3 regions of the [Rhizobium] kunmingense genome follow, and region 1 is predicted to be linked to each of the others. Evidence: predicted binding sites of a transcription regulator. Region 1 holds the regulator's gene; each other region holds the start of a gene.
The links. Region 1 encodes PhoB, which activates phosphate uptake and scavenging genes when phosphate is short. Its sites were predicted from a motif close to TGTCATNNANCTGTCAT; they were not measured.
Positions count from the first base shown of each region.

Region 2: AC0JZ4_RS05065 (alkaline phosphatase) is a predicted target of PhoB. The motif match lies at 1,909-1,925, and genes of this name have one in related genera.
Region 3: AC0JZ4_RS07130 (DUF2794 domain-containing protein) is a predicted target of PhoB. The motif match lies at 2,925-2,941, and genes of this name have one in related genera.

Region 1 covers NZ_CDRNXG010000001.1:651,972-656,327, forward strand. Annotated here, with positions in the region: gene AC0JZ4_RS03300 (acetylornithine transaminase) at 1-522, opposite strand, end outside; gene AC0JZ4_RS03305 (GcrA family cell cycle regulator) at 930-1,469, shown strand; gene AC0JZ4_RS03310 (PACE efflux transporter) at 1,682-2,116, shown strand; gene phoB (phosphate regulon transcriptional regulator PhoB) at 2,193-2,876, opposite strand; gene phoU (phosphate signaling complex protein PhoU) at 3,013-3,726, opposite strand; gene pstB (phosphate ABC transporter ATP-binding protein PstB) at 3,776-4,356, opposite strand, start outside.
Region 2 covers NZ_CDRNXG010000001.1:1,001,350-1,005,705, forward strand. Annotated here, with positions in the region: gene AC0JZ4_RS05065 (alkaline phosphatase) at 104-1,858, opposite strand; gene AC0JZ4_RS05070 (ribonuclease D) at 2,274-2,897, shown strand; gene AC0JZ4_RS05075 (hypothetical protein) at 2,996-4,021, shown strand; gene AC0JZ4_RS05080 (hypothetical protein) at 4,196-4,356, shown strand, end outside.
Region 3 covers NZ_CDRNXG010000001.1:1,472,790-1,477,145, forward strand. Annotated here, with positions in the region: gene acnA (aconitate hydratase AcnA) at 1-720, shown strand, start outside; gene AC0JZ4_RS07120 (TSUP family transporter) at 951-1,688, shown strand; gene AC0JZ4_RS07125 (DUF1223 domain-containing protein) at 1,877-2,626, shown strand; gene AC0JZ4_RS07130 (DUF2794 domain-containing protein) at 2,959-3,351, shown strand; gene AC0JZ4_RS07135 (GNAT family N-acetyltransferase) at 3,379-3,936, opposite strand; gene AC0JZ4_RS07140 (hypothetical protein) at 3,923-4,078, shown strand; gene AC0JZ4_RS07145 (Bax inhibitor-1/YccA family protein) at 4,051-4,356, opposite strand, start outside.

The DNA.
Region 1 (4,356 bases):
TTCATCGATCGCGGCATTCAGCGCTTCAAGATCGCCGAAAGGCACCTGATCGAAACCCTGCGCCTTCGGCCCGAAACCTTCCATGTACTTTTCCTGACCGCCGGCAGCGATCGTCGCGATCGTGCGGCCGTGGAAGGCGCCTTCGAAGGTGATGATGTGGAATTTTTCCGGGTGCCCCTTGGAGAAATGGTAGCGGCGTGCCGTCTTGATGGCGCATTCCAGCGCTTCCGCACCCGAATTGGTGAAGAACGCCTTGTCGGCGAAGGTCGCTTCCGTCAGGCGACGGGCAAGGCGCTCCTGCTCGGGGATCTCGTAGAGGTTCGACAGATGCCAGACCTTCTCGGCCTGCGACTTCAGTGCTTCGACGAGATGCGGATTGGCATGGCCGCAGGAGGTCACGGCGACGCCTGCGCCGAAATCCAGATATCGCTCGCCGCGTTCCGTCACGAGCCATACGCCCTCACCGCGCTCGAAGCGCAGCGGGGCCCGGGCAAAAGTGTCGAAAAGCGCGGCTTCAGCCATGGCGACATCACTCCTGAGGCAATCAATGTCCCGTTCGAAAAAGGACATTTCAAAAAATCAAAATGCCGCCCTCGGGGCGGCGGTCGCACTATCATCGCTCGACAGGGGAATGTCAACAAAACTCGCGGAATTGCAGGGCCTTCGCCCCCTCGGGCCACCACCACCGGCTGTGGCAAAAATGACTCGACAGGGAAGCAAGTTGGGGAAAACCCGAAAATCGATTCCCGACGATTCCCCGGACTCTTGTCACGGAGTCAACCGACCTCTAGGTTAATGGTCAATTACTAGACTGCATGCGGCGGAACTAGTCACCGACAAGCTATATATAGTATCTGCGACGGGTTTTACATCCGCCGCATCGGAGACGGATTCTGCATGCCGAAGTCGTTCAAAGGCGGAGAACGGGCATGAACTGGACAGACGAGCGCGTCGAAAGACTGAAGAAACTCTGGGCAGAGGGCCTCAGCGCCAGCCAGATTGCAGCACAACTTGGAGGCGTAAGCCGGAACGCCGTCATCGGCAAAGTTCACCGTCTCAACCTTCCGGGTCGCGCCAAGGCAGGCGGCACCGTTGCCACCAACCGCGCCGTCAAGCGCCCGGCTGTCGCGCCTCGCCCGCAGACTTTCGCCTCGCGTACGGCAACGGCCACCCGCACCGTTACCCGCCCGGTCGGCGCAACCGTCGTCCACGAGGAAATCGAGATCGAAGCCCGCCAGGAACTGGTGCTGCGCCCGGCAGCCAATATCGTCCTGCCGATCTCCAAGAAACTCGCCTTGACCGAACTGACCGAGCGCACCTGCAAGTGGCCGGTCGGCGACCCGCTGACGGACGATTTCCATTTCTGTGGCTGCGAGTCCCAGGACAGCTCGCCCTACTGCAAGTACCACGCAAAGCTGGCTTACCAGCCGGTACACGAGCGCCGTAAGGCGGGTGCAGCACGCGCCTGACCGGCACGGCACGGACTTCAAAACAGCGGGCTTTAAGGCCCGCTTTTTTATTGCCGGTCCCTGGACATGCCCCGGCTGCAAGGCAGGATTGCCCGTTCGACGCTTGCCCTTCGCAGCACAAGACCTTATTTATTCTGTGAGCGAGGACGACCTCCCCCAGTATGGGCATCAACAACCGGGACGACCCGGCAGAGCCCAAGGGGTATAAAGTCATGCGGACCACACGCGACCGTATTCGCCACGCCATCAGCTTCGAAATCATCGGACTTGCGCTGTTCATTCCGTTCAGCGCTTTCGTGTTCGACATGCCCATCTCGCATATGGGCGTGATCGGCATCGTTTCATCGACGCTCGCGACGATCTTCAACTATGTCTACAATCTCGGCTTCGACCATGCGATGCAGCGCCTGCGCGGCACTACGGAAAAAACGCTGGCTCTGCGCGTCCTGCATACGGTTCTTTTCGAACTCGGCCTGCTGGTCGTGCTGTTGCCGTTCATCGCCTGGTATCTCGGCGTGACGCTCTGGCATGCGCTGGTGATGGATATCTCGTTCGCGCTCTTCTACCTGGTCTACGCCTTCGTCTTCAACTGGAGCTACGACCGGGTGTTTCCTCTGCCCGAATGGCAGGAGAAGGCAGAAGCCTGATCTCTTCCCAAAAAGAAATCAGCCCGGAAGCGTCGACCGCTTCCGGGCTGATGTTCGTTCCGTCAGATCCTGTTGATCAGGATTCCATGGAATAACCCGCACCGCGAACGGTGCGGATGACATCCTGCATGTTGGAGAAGTTGAGCGCCTTGCGCAGGCGACCGACATGGACGTCGACGGTGCGTTCGTCGACATAGATATCGTGGCCCCAGACACCGTCGAGAAGCTGAGAACGCGAGAAGACGCGGCCCGGCGAAACCATCAGGAATTCCAGAAGGCGGAATTCCGTCGGACCGAGGCGCACTTCGCGGCTCTTGCGGTGAACGCGATGGGTCTCGCGATCAAGCTCGATGTCTCCGCATTTCAGAACGCTGGAGAGAACCTCCGGCTTGGCGCGGCGCAGCATGGCCTTGACGCGGGCCATCAGCTCGGGCGTCGAGAACGGCTTGACGACGTAATCGTCCGCGCCGGTCGCGAGGCCGCGAACGCGTTCGCTTTCCTCGCCGCGGGCCGTCAGCATGATGATCGGCAGACGTTCCGTCTCCGGCCGCATGCGCAGGCGCCGGCACAGTTCGATGCCCGATACGCCCGGCAGCATCCAGTCGAGGACCAGAAGATCCGGAGCGCGTTCCTGAAGCCGGATTTCCGCCTCGTCCCCCCTAAGGATGGTCTCGACTTCGTAGCCTTCGGCTTCGAGGTTGTAACGGAGGAGGACGCTCAGCGCCTCCTCGTCTTCCACTACCGCAATTCTTGGCTGCATCCTCATTACGCTCCGTCAGGTACGCTGCTGCATCGGCCCGAAAATCGGCTCGATTTTCGGAAGGCCCGATGCGCAGTTTCTTAGCAATCGAGCGCCCCATGCACGTCCTTAAGGACGTGCGGCCCTCCGGCAGCAATCACTCGGCGACAGCGCCGACAGTGTTTGCCGTATCATCCTTCGGGCGCTCGCCTTCCGGCGCCGCACCCGTGGTCATGTAGTAGATTGTCTCGGCGATGTTGGTCGCGTGGTCGCCGATACGCTCGATGTTCTTGGCGCAGAACAGGAGATGCGTGCAGGTGGTGATGTTGCGCGGATCTTCCATCATGTAGGTCAGAAGCTCGCGGAACAGCGACGTGTACATCGCGTCGATCTCTTCATCGCGCGAGCGGATCGCCTCTGCCCGTTCCGCCGAGCGGGTGGCGTAAACATCGAGAACATCCTTGAGCTGGACGGCCGCGAGATCCGACAGATGCTCGAGACCGCGGGCAAGCTTGCGCGGCACGCCGGTGCCCTGCACCGCGATGACGCGCTTGGCAGTGTTCTTGCCAAGATCACCGACGCGCTCCAGATCGGCTGCGATGCGCAGGGTGCCGATGATTTCACGCAGGTCGGCCGCCATCGGCTGACGCTTGGCGATGGTGACGATCGCCTTGTCCTGAATTTCGCGTTCGGCGTGATCGAGGATCACGTCGTCGGAGATGACCTTCTGGGCAAGCGCAGAGTCGGAGTTGACCAGAGCGCGCACGGCATCGCCGCACATCTGCTCGGCCAGGCCGCCCATTTCGGAAATGCGGCGGCGCAGATATTTCAGTTCTTCGTCGTAGGCAGAAAGGATATGACTGGATACCATCTTCTTGTCCTTGAAAATCCGTAGCAGCAGGCAAATGGCTTATCGCCGATCAGCCGAAGCGACCCATGATGTAATCCTGGGTGCGCTGGTCATCCGGATTGGTGAACATCTTGTCCGTGTCGTTCTCCTCGACCAGCTGGCCGAGATGGAACATGGCGGTGCGCTGCGAGACGCGGGCCGCCTGCTGCATCGAGTGCGTCACGATGACGATCGTGTAGTTGGCGCGCAGCTCGTGGATGAGTTCCTCAACCTTGGCGGTGGCGATCGGGTCGAGCGCCGAGCAGGGTTCGTCCATCAGGATCACTTCCGGCGAGACCGCGACCGCACGGGCGATGCAGAGACGCTGCTGCTGGCCACCGGAGAGACCGGTGCCGCCTTCATGCAGGCGATCCTTGACTTCGGCCCAGAGGCCGGCGCGCTGCAGAGATGCCTCGACGATCGCATCCATATCCGCCTTGCCGCGGGCAAGACCGTGGATCTTCGGACCGTAGGCGATGTTTTCGTAGATCGACTTCGGGAACGGGTTCGGCTTCTGAAACACCATGCCGACGCGGGCGCGCAGTTCCACGACATCGATTTCCTTGTCGTAGATGTCGTCCTGGTCGAGCGTGATCTTGCCGGTGACCTTGC
Region 2 (4,356 bases), 350 kb from region 1:
TCTCCCTATCACGGCATCATGCCATCGTCCTTGCTTCGGGTGAAGGACGAAAGATCGAAAAGGCAGAGGCACGCAATGAAGCGTGCCCCTGCCCCGTCAGGTTCTAGTTGGTCTGCTTGGCACCGAGCGCAAAGGCTTCGGCAAGCGCCTTGTAGACGTCGCTCTGTTCCATATAGCCGCGGAAGCCTTCGGCGCCGGGGCCTTCGGCCTGGAGAACGATGTCATCGACCGCGTGAACGCCGCTGTCGGCGCTTTTCGGGATGATGCCGGAGACGAAGACGGCGCCGGGAACATCCTTATACTGCTCGTTGGCGACATATTCCTTCTTCTCGTTCTGGATGGCCGGAACGAACGGGCCATCGAGCTTGGGACGGAAGGTTTCGTAATGGTCGGGGCCGTTGTTGGCGTTGAGGAACAGACGACGGGTAACGTCGAGCTTGTCCGGATAGCCGTCGCCGTTGGCGTCCTTGTAGTTGGGGAAGCCGGCTTCCGCGTAGGTGCCGACCTTCTCGCGCATGTCGCTGCCTTCCTTCTCGTCATCGACGGTGCCGATGATGGAGACGCCATGCGTGTGATCGCCGGTGACGATGATCAGCGTGTCGGGATTTTTGGCGGCGAATTCGCGCGCTACGCCGATCGCCTTGTCGAACTCGATCGTATCGACGACGGCACGGTCCCAATCGAGCGGGTGGGACATCTTGTCGACATTGGCGGCCTCGACCATGAGGAAGAAACCTTCCGGGTTCTTCGACAGGTTATCGAGGGCAACCTGCGTCATCTCGACGAGGCCCGGCTGTTCCGGGAACTTGGATACCGTCCCCTTCTTGAGGAACTCGCGGTCCAGCGTCGTATCCAGGTTGCCGGTGTGGAACAGGCCGAGGATCTTGCCGGTATTGGTACCGGAGGCCGATGCCAGCTCGGCCTTGCTCGTCGCCAGCGAATAGCCGGCTTCCTTGAACATGGCGATATAGTCCTTGTCGTCCTTGCGCTTCGAACCGGCGGTCGACTGCGGCAGGAAGTAGGCCGATCCGCCGCCAAGCACGACTTCCGGCTTCACGTCGAAGAGCATGCCGTTGATTTCAGCCTTGTCGCCGCGCTTGCGGGTATGGGCCACGACGGCTGCCGGCGTTGCGTCCTGCAGTTCGGCGGTCGAAACGATACCGATCGACTTCTTCGTCTGGCGGCGCAGCGCTTCGGCAATGTTTTCGACCTTCGGGTCGTCCATCGAGGCCGGCGTGCGGTCGGCGTATACGCCGATGGCATTCACGGCCGTCTTGTGACCGGTCATGTAGGCCGACATGGTGTTGGCCGAGTCGGTTGCGACAGCATCTGTCGCCGAGGTACCGATGAAGGCTGCCGGCGGCACGTCGTCCATGTTGAGACGGCCGTTCGCCTTGCCCTCGGTCATGCCCTTGGACATGATGCGGGCTGCGGTGCGGTGCGCCACCGAGAGGCCGTCGGCGATCAGGAAGATCACGTTCTTGGCCTTGGCCTGATCCGGCGTGCCATAGACATTCCAGGTGATGGCCTTGGTTTCGGCACCGGCCGAAACCTCGATCTTGTAATCGCCGGCATTGGCAAGCGTCACGCCGCGCAGGATGACGGCGGAACCGAGGACCTTGTCCTTGTTCTTCTCTTCGGCAACGAACTCGACTTGCCCGCCGAGAACGGTCTTGTAGTCCTGACCGTTGACGGTGATCCTGACGTCTTCGGGCTTCACGACCGTATCGAACTCGGCCTTGAAGTCGAAAGGCGAGCCAGCGAGAATGGTCGCACGATCGAGCGGAAACACTTCGGCGGCCTGAACGGCGCCGGTCAGAGCGGTCGATACGACCAGGGCAGCAAGCAACTTGCGCATTGGGAAACCTCACGGAAAAGGACGGAACGAGGTCGTCTTACCGGCAGCAGATGACACTTGCGTGACCGTTACGTGAGCTGATGTGATTGAGGAGAAAAAAGCTCCAGAAAAGCGAAAAGCCTGGCGCGGGAGGAGGATGCGCCAGGCTTTAAACTTGATCGACAACTGGGAGGAGGAGGATGTTGTCGATCCGTTATCGAACGACACTGGGAGGAGGAGTGCGTCGTTCGATGACCAAGCTTATATGCCATGATGCACCTATTCGCCAAGCGGGCACGCTGCAATGCAGCAATGCGCTATGCTCATAGCTGAGCATTTGCTCACCGCGCGCATGCTGCATTCCTGGTCATTGATGTTCCATGCGCGGACAAGCTGGATTATAGCAGAGGCACTTCACCAACAGGGAACGATCCGTATGGCCGAGATCCGCTATCATGAGGGAGATATCTCCGCTGCCGACGCACTGCGTTACACGGGCGCGATTGCCATCGACACAGAGACGCTCGGCCTCGTTCCGCGGCGTGACAGGTTATGTGTGGTGCAGCTTTCCCCCGGTGACGGCAGCGCCGATGTCATTCGCATCGCCAAGGGGCAGAACGCGGCCCCGAACATGACGGCGCTGCTGGCCGATCCGGCGCGGCAGAAGATTTTTCACTACGGACGCTTCGATATCGCTGTGCTGTTTCATACATTCGGCGTCACCTGCGCACCTGTCTTCTGCACCAAGATCGCTTCCCGGCTGACCCGTACCTATACGGACCGGCACGGACTGAAGGACAATCTGCGTGAACTGCTGGAGGTCGATATCTCCAAGGCGCAGCAGCAGACCGACTGGGCAGCCCCCGTTCTGTCGCAGGCACAGCTCGAATATGCGGCATCGGACGTGCTGCATCTGCATGCCCTGCGCGACAAGCTCGCCGGCCGGCTGGAGCGTGACGGACGGGCAGAGCTTGCGGCCGCCTGCTTCGAATTTCTGCCGACACGCGCCAAGCTCGATCTGCTGGGCTGGGAGGAGACGGACATCTTTGCCCATAGCTGAGATCGTGCCGCCAAAACGAGTAATCCTGACGTAGAACAATCTTAACCAACCGAACCTATCGTTGCATCCGACGCATATCTCAACGATTCGGATCGACCATGTTGCTTCCTACCCAGCAGTCCATCGGCCTTGTCGCGACAACCGCGATGCAATCGATGCTGGACGGTATCGAGGAGCAGCGCCGGCAGGAGGAAGAGCAGCGCAGCGGCAAAGAGCGCGACATGCTCACCGAGGCGAAGATCGGCGCCAGCGAGGAAGCCAGGCGCGCCCGCGACAAGATCGCCTCCGCATTGTTCGGCACGGGAAGCGATCCGGCCGCGCTCAAGCTGGATCTCATCGAACGGCTGGCCAAGAAGCTCGGCATCGACATGGACGAGGCCCGCTCATCCTACACGCTCGGCAAGACGCTTGAGGATGCGCTGAAATCCATGGGACCGGACCAGGTTCGCGAGCTTGCCGAGGATATCGGCCTCGTCGATCTCGGCGTGTCGATGGATACGTTGCTCAAGGCGATCAAGAACCCTTACGGCGACGACAACGAGCGGCTGAACGAGGCCTTCACCCGGCAGGCGAATGGCGGCAAGCTCGGCACAGAAGTGGAGCGCGTGGTACAGAGGCTGGAGGCCGTTGCCGATCCGAAGTCGCTCGAGGAATTGCGGCTCGGCCCGCAGGGATATGATCCGACACGCGTCGAGGATAGCGACACGCGTACCGAGAGGCAGCAGGATATCGCGGCGGCGCAAGCCGGCGAGAAGCTCGAAGACGTCGAGAAGGCACAGGATATCGTCGAGGAGCGCAACGACGCAGAGATCGGAAAGGCCGCCGGCGAAGCAAACGCCGCCGCCAGCGATGACGCTCTTACCATTCTCGCCGCCGCCGCAGACCAGGTCGTTGCAGCTGACAACGTGCCGTCGTCGACGGCAGATAAGGCAGATACCGTCGGCGATCTGGAACTTCAAGCGACGGTGGAGGACACCGTACAACAAAGCGAGAGCGGCGAAGAGATCGTTGATGCGCTGATGACCGCTCAGGATACATCCGACATGGCGGACGCCGCCATTCTGCCGGTGCGTCAGGACGAGCTGGGCATTTACGAGCTCTTGAAATCGAAGCGCGCAGCCTGACCGCCATAGCGGCGGTGCAAACCCTCCCGGCATCGTTAGCGGCGCATTAACCATTGTCATTTAACCTTCATCAATCGGCATGATTGCGCCATGAGGCGTTGCGGCGCCCGAGCGCCACGATTGAAAAACGGCCGACATGTTCCCCACCGTCGCAGACAACAGATGGAGCATGCGATGCTGCCACCCGTTCATGTCGCGTTGAGTTCGAATGCCGATTACCAGAGCAATGTTCAGCCCGCAGCCATGCGCGCGCCGATCCGTGCTGCGGCGAATTCAGGGGAACAGGAAACCGTCGCGACCGCACTCACATCCGGCGGCCGTCAGGATGCGCTTTC
Region 3 (4,356 bases), 820 kb from region 1:
CTGAAGAACATCAAGGGTGCTCGCGTTCTCGGTCTGTTTGGCGACAAGATCACCACCGACCACATTTCGCCGGCCGGTTCGATCAAGGCGTCTTCGCCTGCAGGTGCCTATCTCACCGAAAACGGCGTTGCGGTTGCCGACTTCAACCAGTACGGCACGCGTCGCGGCAATCACGAAGTGATGATGCGCGGCACGTTCGCCAATATCCGCATCCGCAACCACATGCTCGGGCCGAACGGCAAGGAGGGTGGATACACGATCCACTATCCGTCGAAGGAAGAGATGTCGATCTACGACGCTGCGATGAAATACAAGGAAGAGGGCGTTCCGCTCGTCATCTTCGCCGGCGTCGAATACGGCAACGGTTCGTCGCGTGACTGGGCGGCCAAGGGTACCAACCTTCTCGGCGTCAAGGCGGTGATCGCGCAGTCCTTCGAGCGTATCCATCGCTCGAACCTTGTCGGCATGGGCGTCGTTCCCTTCGTCTTGGAAGAGGGCACGACCTGGGCTTCGCTCGACCTCAAGGGCGATGAACTTGTCGAGATCGACGGGCTCGAAGGCGATATCAAGCCGCGTGAGTGGAAGGTGGCCAAGATCACCTATGGTGACGGCACGGTGAAGGAGATCAACATCCTCTGCCGTATCGATACGCTCGACGAGGTCGTCTACATGAACAATGGCGGCATCCTGCAGACGGTTCTGCGCGATCTCGCGGCCTAATTCGAACCTGCCACTCGCCGGTCTGCCGGCGAGTGGTCACATATCTGGGAGCCCCTCATCCGGCTACCGCCACCTTCTGCCCGCAACGACGGGGAAAAGGGATATGCCGTACCGGCGCCGTTTTCCCTCGCCCCCGCTTGCGAGGAGAGGGGCGCCGAGCGAAGCGGAGGCGGGGTGAGGGGCTCTTGCTCCGACGCTGCCAGGCGTCTTTCAATATCGCAGGCTCTCTCTTGTCCCTCATCATCTTCATCGGAATGGCCGTCACCGTTTTCCTGACGTCGCTTCTTTCCGGCATTTTCGGCATGGCCGGCGGGTTGATCCTGCTTTGGGTGCTGCTTTTCCTCTATCCTGTCGGCACGGCCATTGCGATCCAGGGCGTCATCCAGATGGTGTCCAACGGATCCCGCGCCTGGTTCTCGCGCGCCTATATCGACTGGAGCATCCTTGCCATCCTGTGCTCCGGCGTGGCGCTGTCGGCGGTCATCCTGTTCCTGACCAGTTATACGCCGAGCCTGATCGTGGTGCTGATCGGCGTCGGGCTTATGCCCATCCTCGTCTGGTTGCCGGTCAACAAGCTTAAACTCGATGCCTCGCGGCCTTCGCATGCGTTTCTCGCCGGGCTTCTGTCCGGCGGAATGACGATCAGCGTCGGCGTGGCCGGACCGACGGTCGATATCTTCTTCATCCGCACCCAGATGGACCGGCGCAAGGTGATCGCCACCAAGGCCTCCATCCAGACGCTCTCGCATCTCGTCAAGATCGCCTTCTACTGGGATGCCGCCTCACAGCTTCCGACAGTGGATGCGATTGCGGTGCTGATCGCGGCGCCGATCGCCATTCTTGGGGCGCGAGCCGGAAACGGAATTCTGCAGAAGATGACGGATGCCAATTTCCGGGCCTGGACCCGTTGGGTTGTGACCGGCGTCGGGGCCGTCTACCTGGCTCAGGGGCTGCTGAAACTGGTTTGAATCGACTGCTGCAAGCAGCTTAAAATCCGGTTTTCGCTTCGATCGGATATCACATTCGACGTTCTCACCCCTTCGTGACTTTCTCTTGAAATTGTGGATGGTTACTTTCCGCGCTGCCGCACATATGTTCTTGATCGCCGTGGGTCGCCGTTGATATCGATCGCCCCGACAGAAGAGGTCCGCCACTTATGCTTTTTCGTTCTCGCGCCGTTGTCGTCCTCGCGACCCTGCTGTGGAGCAGTGCCGTCCTGGCCGGAGAGGTACGGGCTCCCAAGGGCGTCGTGGAACTGTTCACCTCTCAGGGCTGCGCCTCCTGTCCGCCTGCCGATAATGCGCTCGGGCAACTTGTCAGCCAAGGCGACCTGGTGGTCCTCTCCTACCATGTGGATTACTGGAACTATCTGGGCTGGACCGATACGCTGAGCTCGAAGGAAAATACCGAGCGCCAGTACGGCTATGCCAAGACGATGGGCCGTAGCGGCGTCTACACGCCGCAGGCGATCATCAACGGGCGCGAACACGTCAAGGGCACGGATCTGACCCTGATAAAGGGCAAGGTCGATGCATTGCAGCGCAGTGGTGAGGGGCTGACGGTTCCCGTAACGGCGACGATGCGCGGCACCGATATCGAAATCGAGATCGGCGAAGGCAAGGGCCAGGCTGACGTCGTGGTCGCCTATTTCACCAAATACCAGAAGGTGGACGTCACCAAGGGCGAAAACAGCGGCAAGAACATGGACTATTGGCACGCCGTCTATGATGTTCAGTCGGTCGGCACATGGAATGGCGACAAGACGACGCTCACGCTGCCCGGCAAGGTTCTTGGCAAGGGCAAGAAGGATGGCTGCGCCATCCTGATCCAGACCTCCGGTCCGAGCGGCGAACCTGGCAAAATTCTGGGTGCTACTGTGCTGATGGCAAAGCCGAATAAGAACTGACGGCCCAAAAAGCCAATCACCCACATGATCACTGCTGAGTGAAGCGGGCGCGCCGTCATGCATCGGCGGATGGCCCGGCCCGGAAACATTGGGGGGCTGGGGGTAAGGGTCAATGCACCGAACCGGGCCAATGGCGCTAAAGACGCGCCAACCGATGTCGCTAACATGGCTGCGGATTTGGGCGCTGTTTTGTCCGAATTTGGGCAGAGCTGAAAAATTCGAGGCACCAGGTTTGCTCCAAACCGCATGCTCTCGCGGTTTTGGTGTGGACTTGCTTTTTATCGCAGGTACGGCACACTGTCATACCAACGACATGTAACCATGGAGCTTTGATGGCTGATCAATCTGATTTGCCAGCGGGCGCAAGGCCGCAGCAGGATGCCGCCGCCGTCGTCAGTCTCAGCGAATACCGCCAAAGTCGCGATCCCCTTCCGGTCACTTTTCACCGGCGGGAATTGGATGCGATCCTCTGGATATACGGCCGAATGGTCGGCGAGGGGGAGTGGAAGGACTACGCGATCGATCATCTGAAAGACCGCGCGGTTTTCTCCGTCTTCAAGCGCTCCGGCGAAATGCCGCTCTTTCGTATCGAGAAGAACCCGAAGCTTTCCGCCAAGCAGGGGGCCTATTCGGTCATCAACATCAACGGCTTGATTCTCAAACGTGGTCATGAGTTGCAGCAGGTGCTGAAAGTGTTCGACAAGGCGCTGAAGCTGGTCGATTGACCCGCCAAGGCTCTCGCGGCCGGGTGATCAGCCCGTGAACAACGTCCCCGGATATGCAGCAAGGTCCGGTTCTGTGTCCTTTCCGTCGCCCAACGCAATCTGCATCAGCGCCGTATCCAGCCATTTGCCGTGCTTGAAGCCGGTGCCCTTGAGTGTGCCGGTCATTTCGAAGCCGAGGCTTTTGTGGACGGCGACCGAGGCGGGGCTGGCACCGCCGATGACAGCGACCATCTGGCGGAAGCCGAGCGCCTCGCAGCGCGAGAGCAGCTCTTTCAGCAATGCCCGGCCGACGCCCTGCCCGCGCGCTTCCGGCGCAAGATAGATCGAATCTTCGACCAGCCAGCGGTAGGCGGGGCGGGTGCGGAAAGGGGAGGCATAGGCATAGCCGAGAAGCGTGCCGTCAGCCGCCTCGGCGGCTATATAGGGATAGCCCTTTTCGATGATGCCGGCGCGGCGGTGCGCCATCTCGGCGAGATCGGGTGGGGTGATTTCGTAGCTGGCGGTGCCGTTCAGCACGCTCTCACGATAGATCTCGGTGATGGCAGGGAGGTCGGCATCGGTGGCGTCGCGGATGGAAAATGTCATTGTCCGGCAGGAGTTGCTTGAAGAGATGTTTCTCAAGCTAGGCCACGATAAAAAGCCGGGCAACAAAAAAGGCGGCTCGAAAGCCGCCTTTTCCGTCTCGGTCGACCGACCTGCTTATTCGTCACGGTTGCCCATGAACTGAAGCAAGAAGGTGAAGAGGTTGATGAAGTCGAGGTAGAGCGTCAGCGCACCCATGATGGCCATGCGGCCGGTCGTGGTCGCATCGTGGCCTTCCCAGTACATTTCCTTGATCTTCTGCGTATCGTAGGCGGTGAGGCCTGCGAAGATCAGCACGCCGATGGCGGAGATGGCGAAGCCCATTGCAGACGACTGCAGGAAGATGTTGACGATCGACGCGATGATCAGGCCGAACAGACCCATGATCAGGAACGAACCGAGGCCGGACAGGCTCTTCTTCGT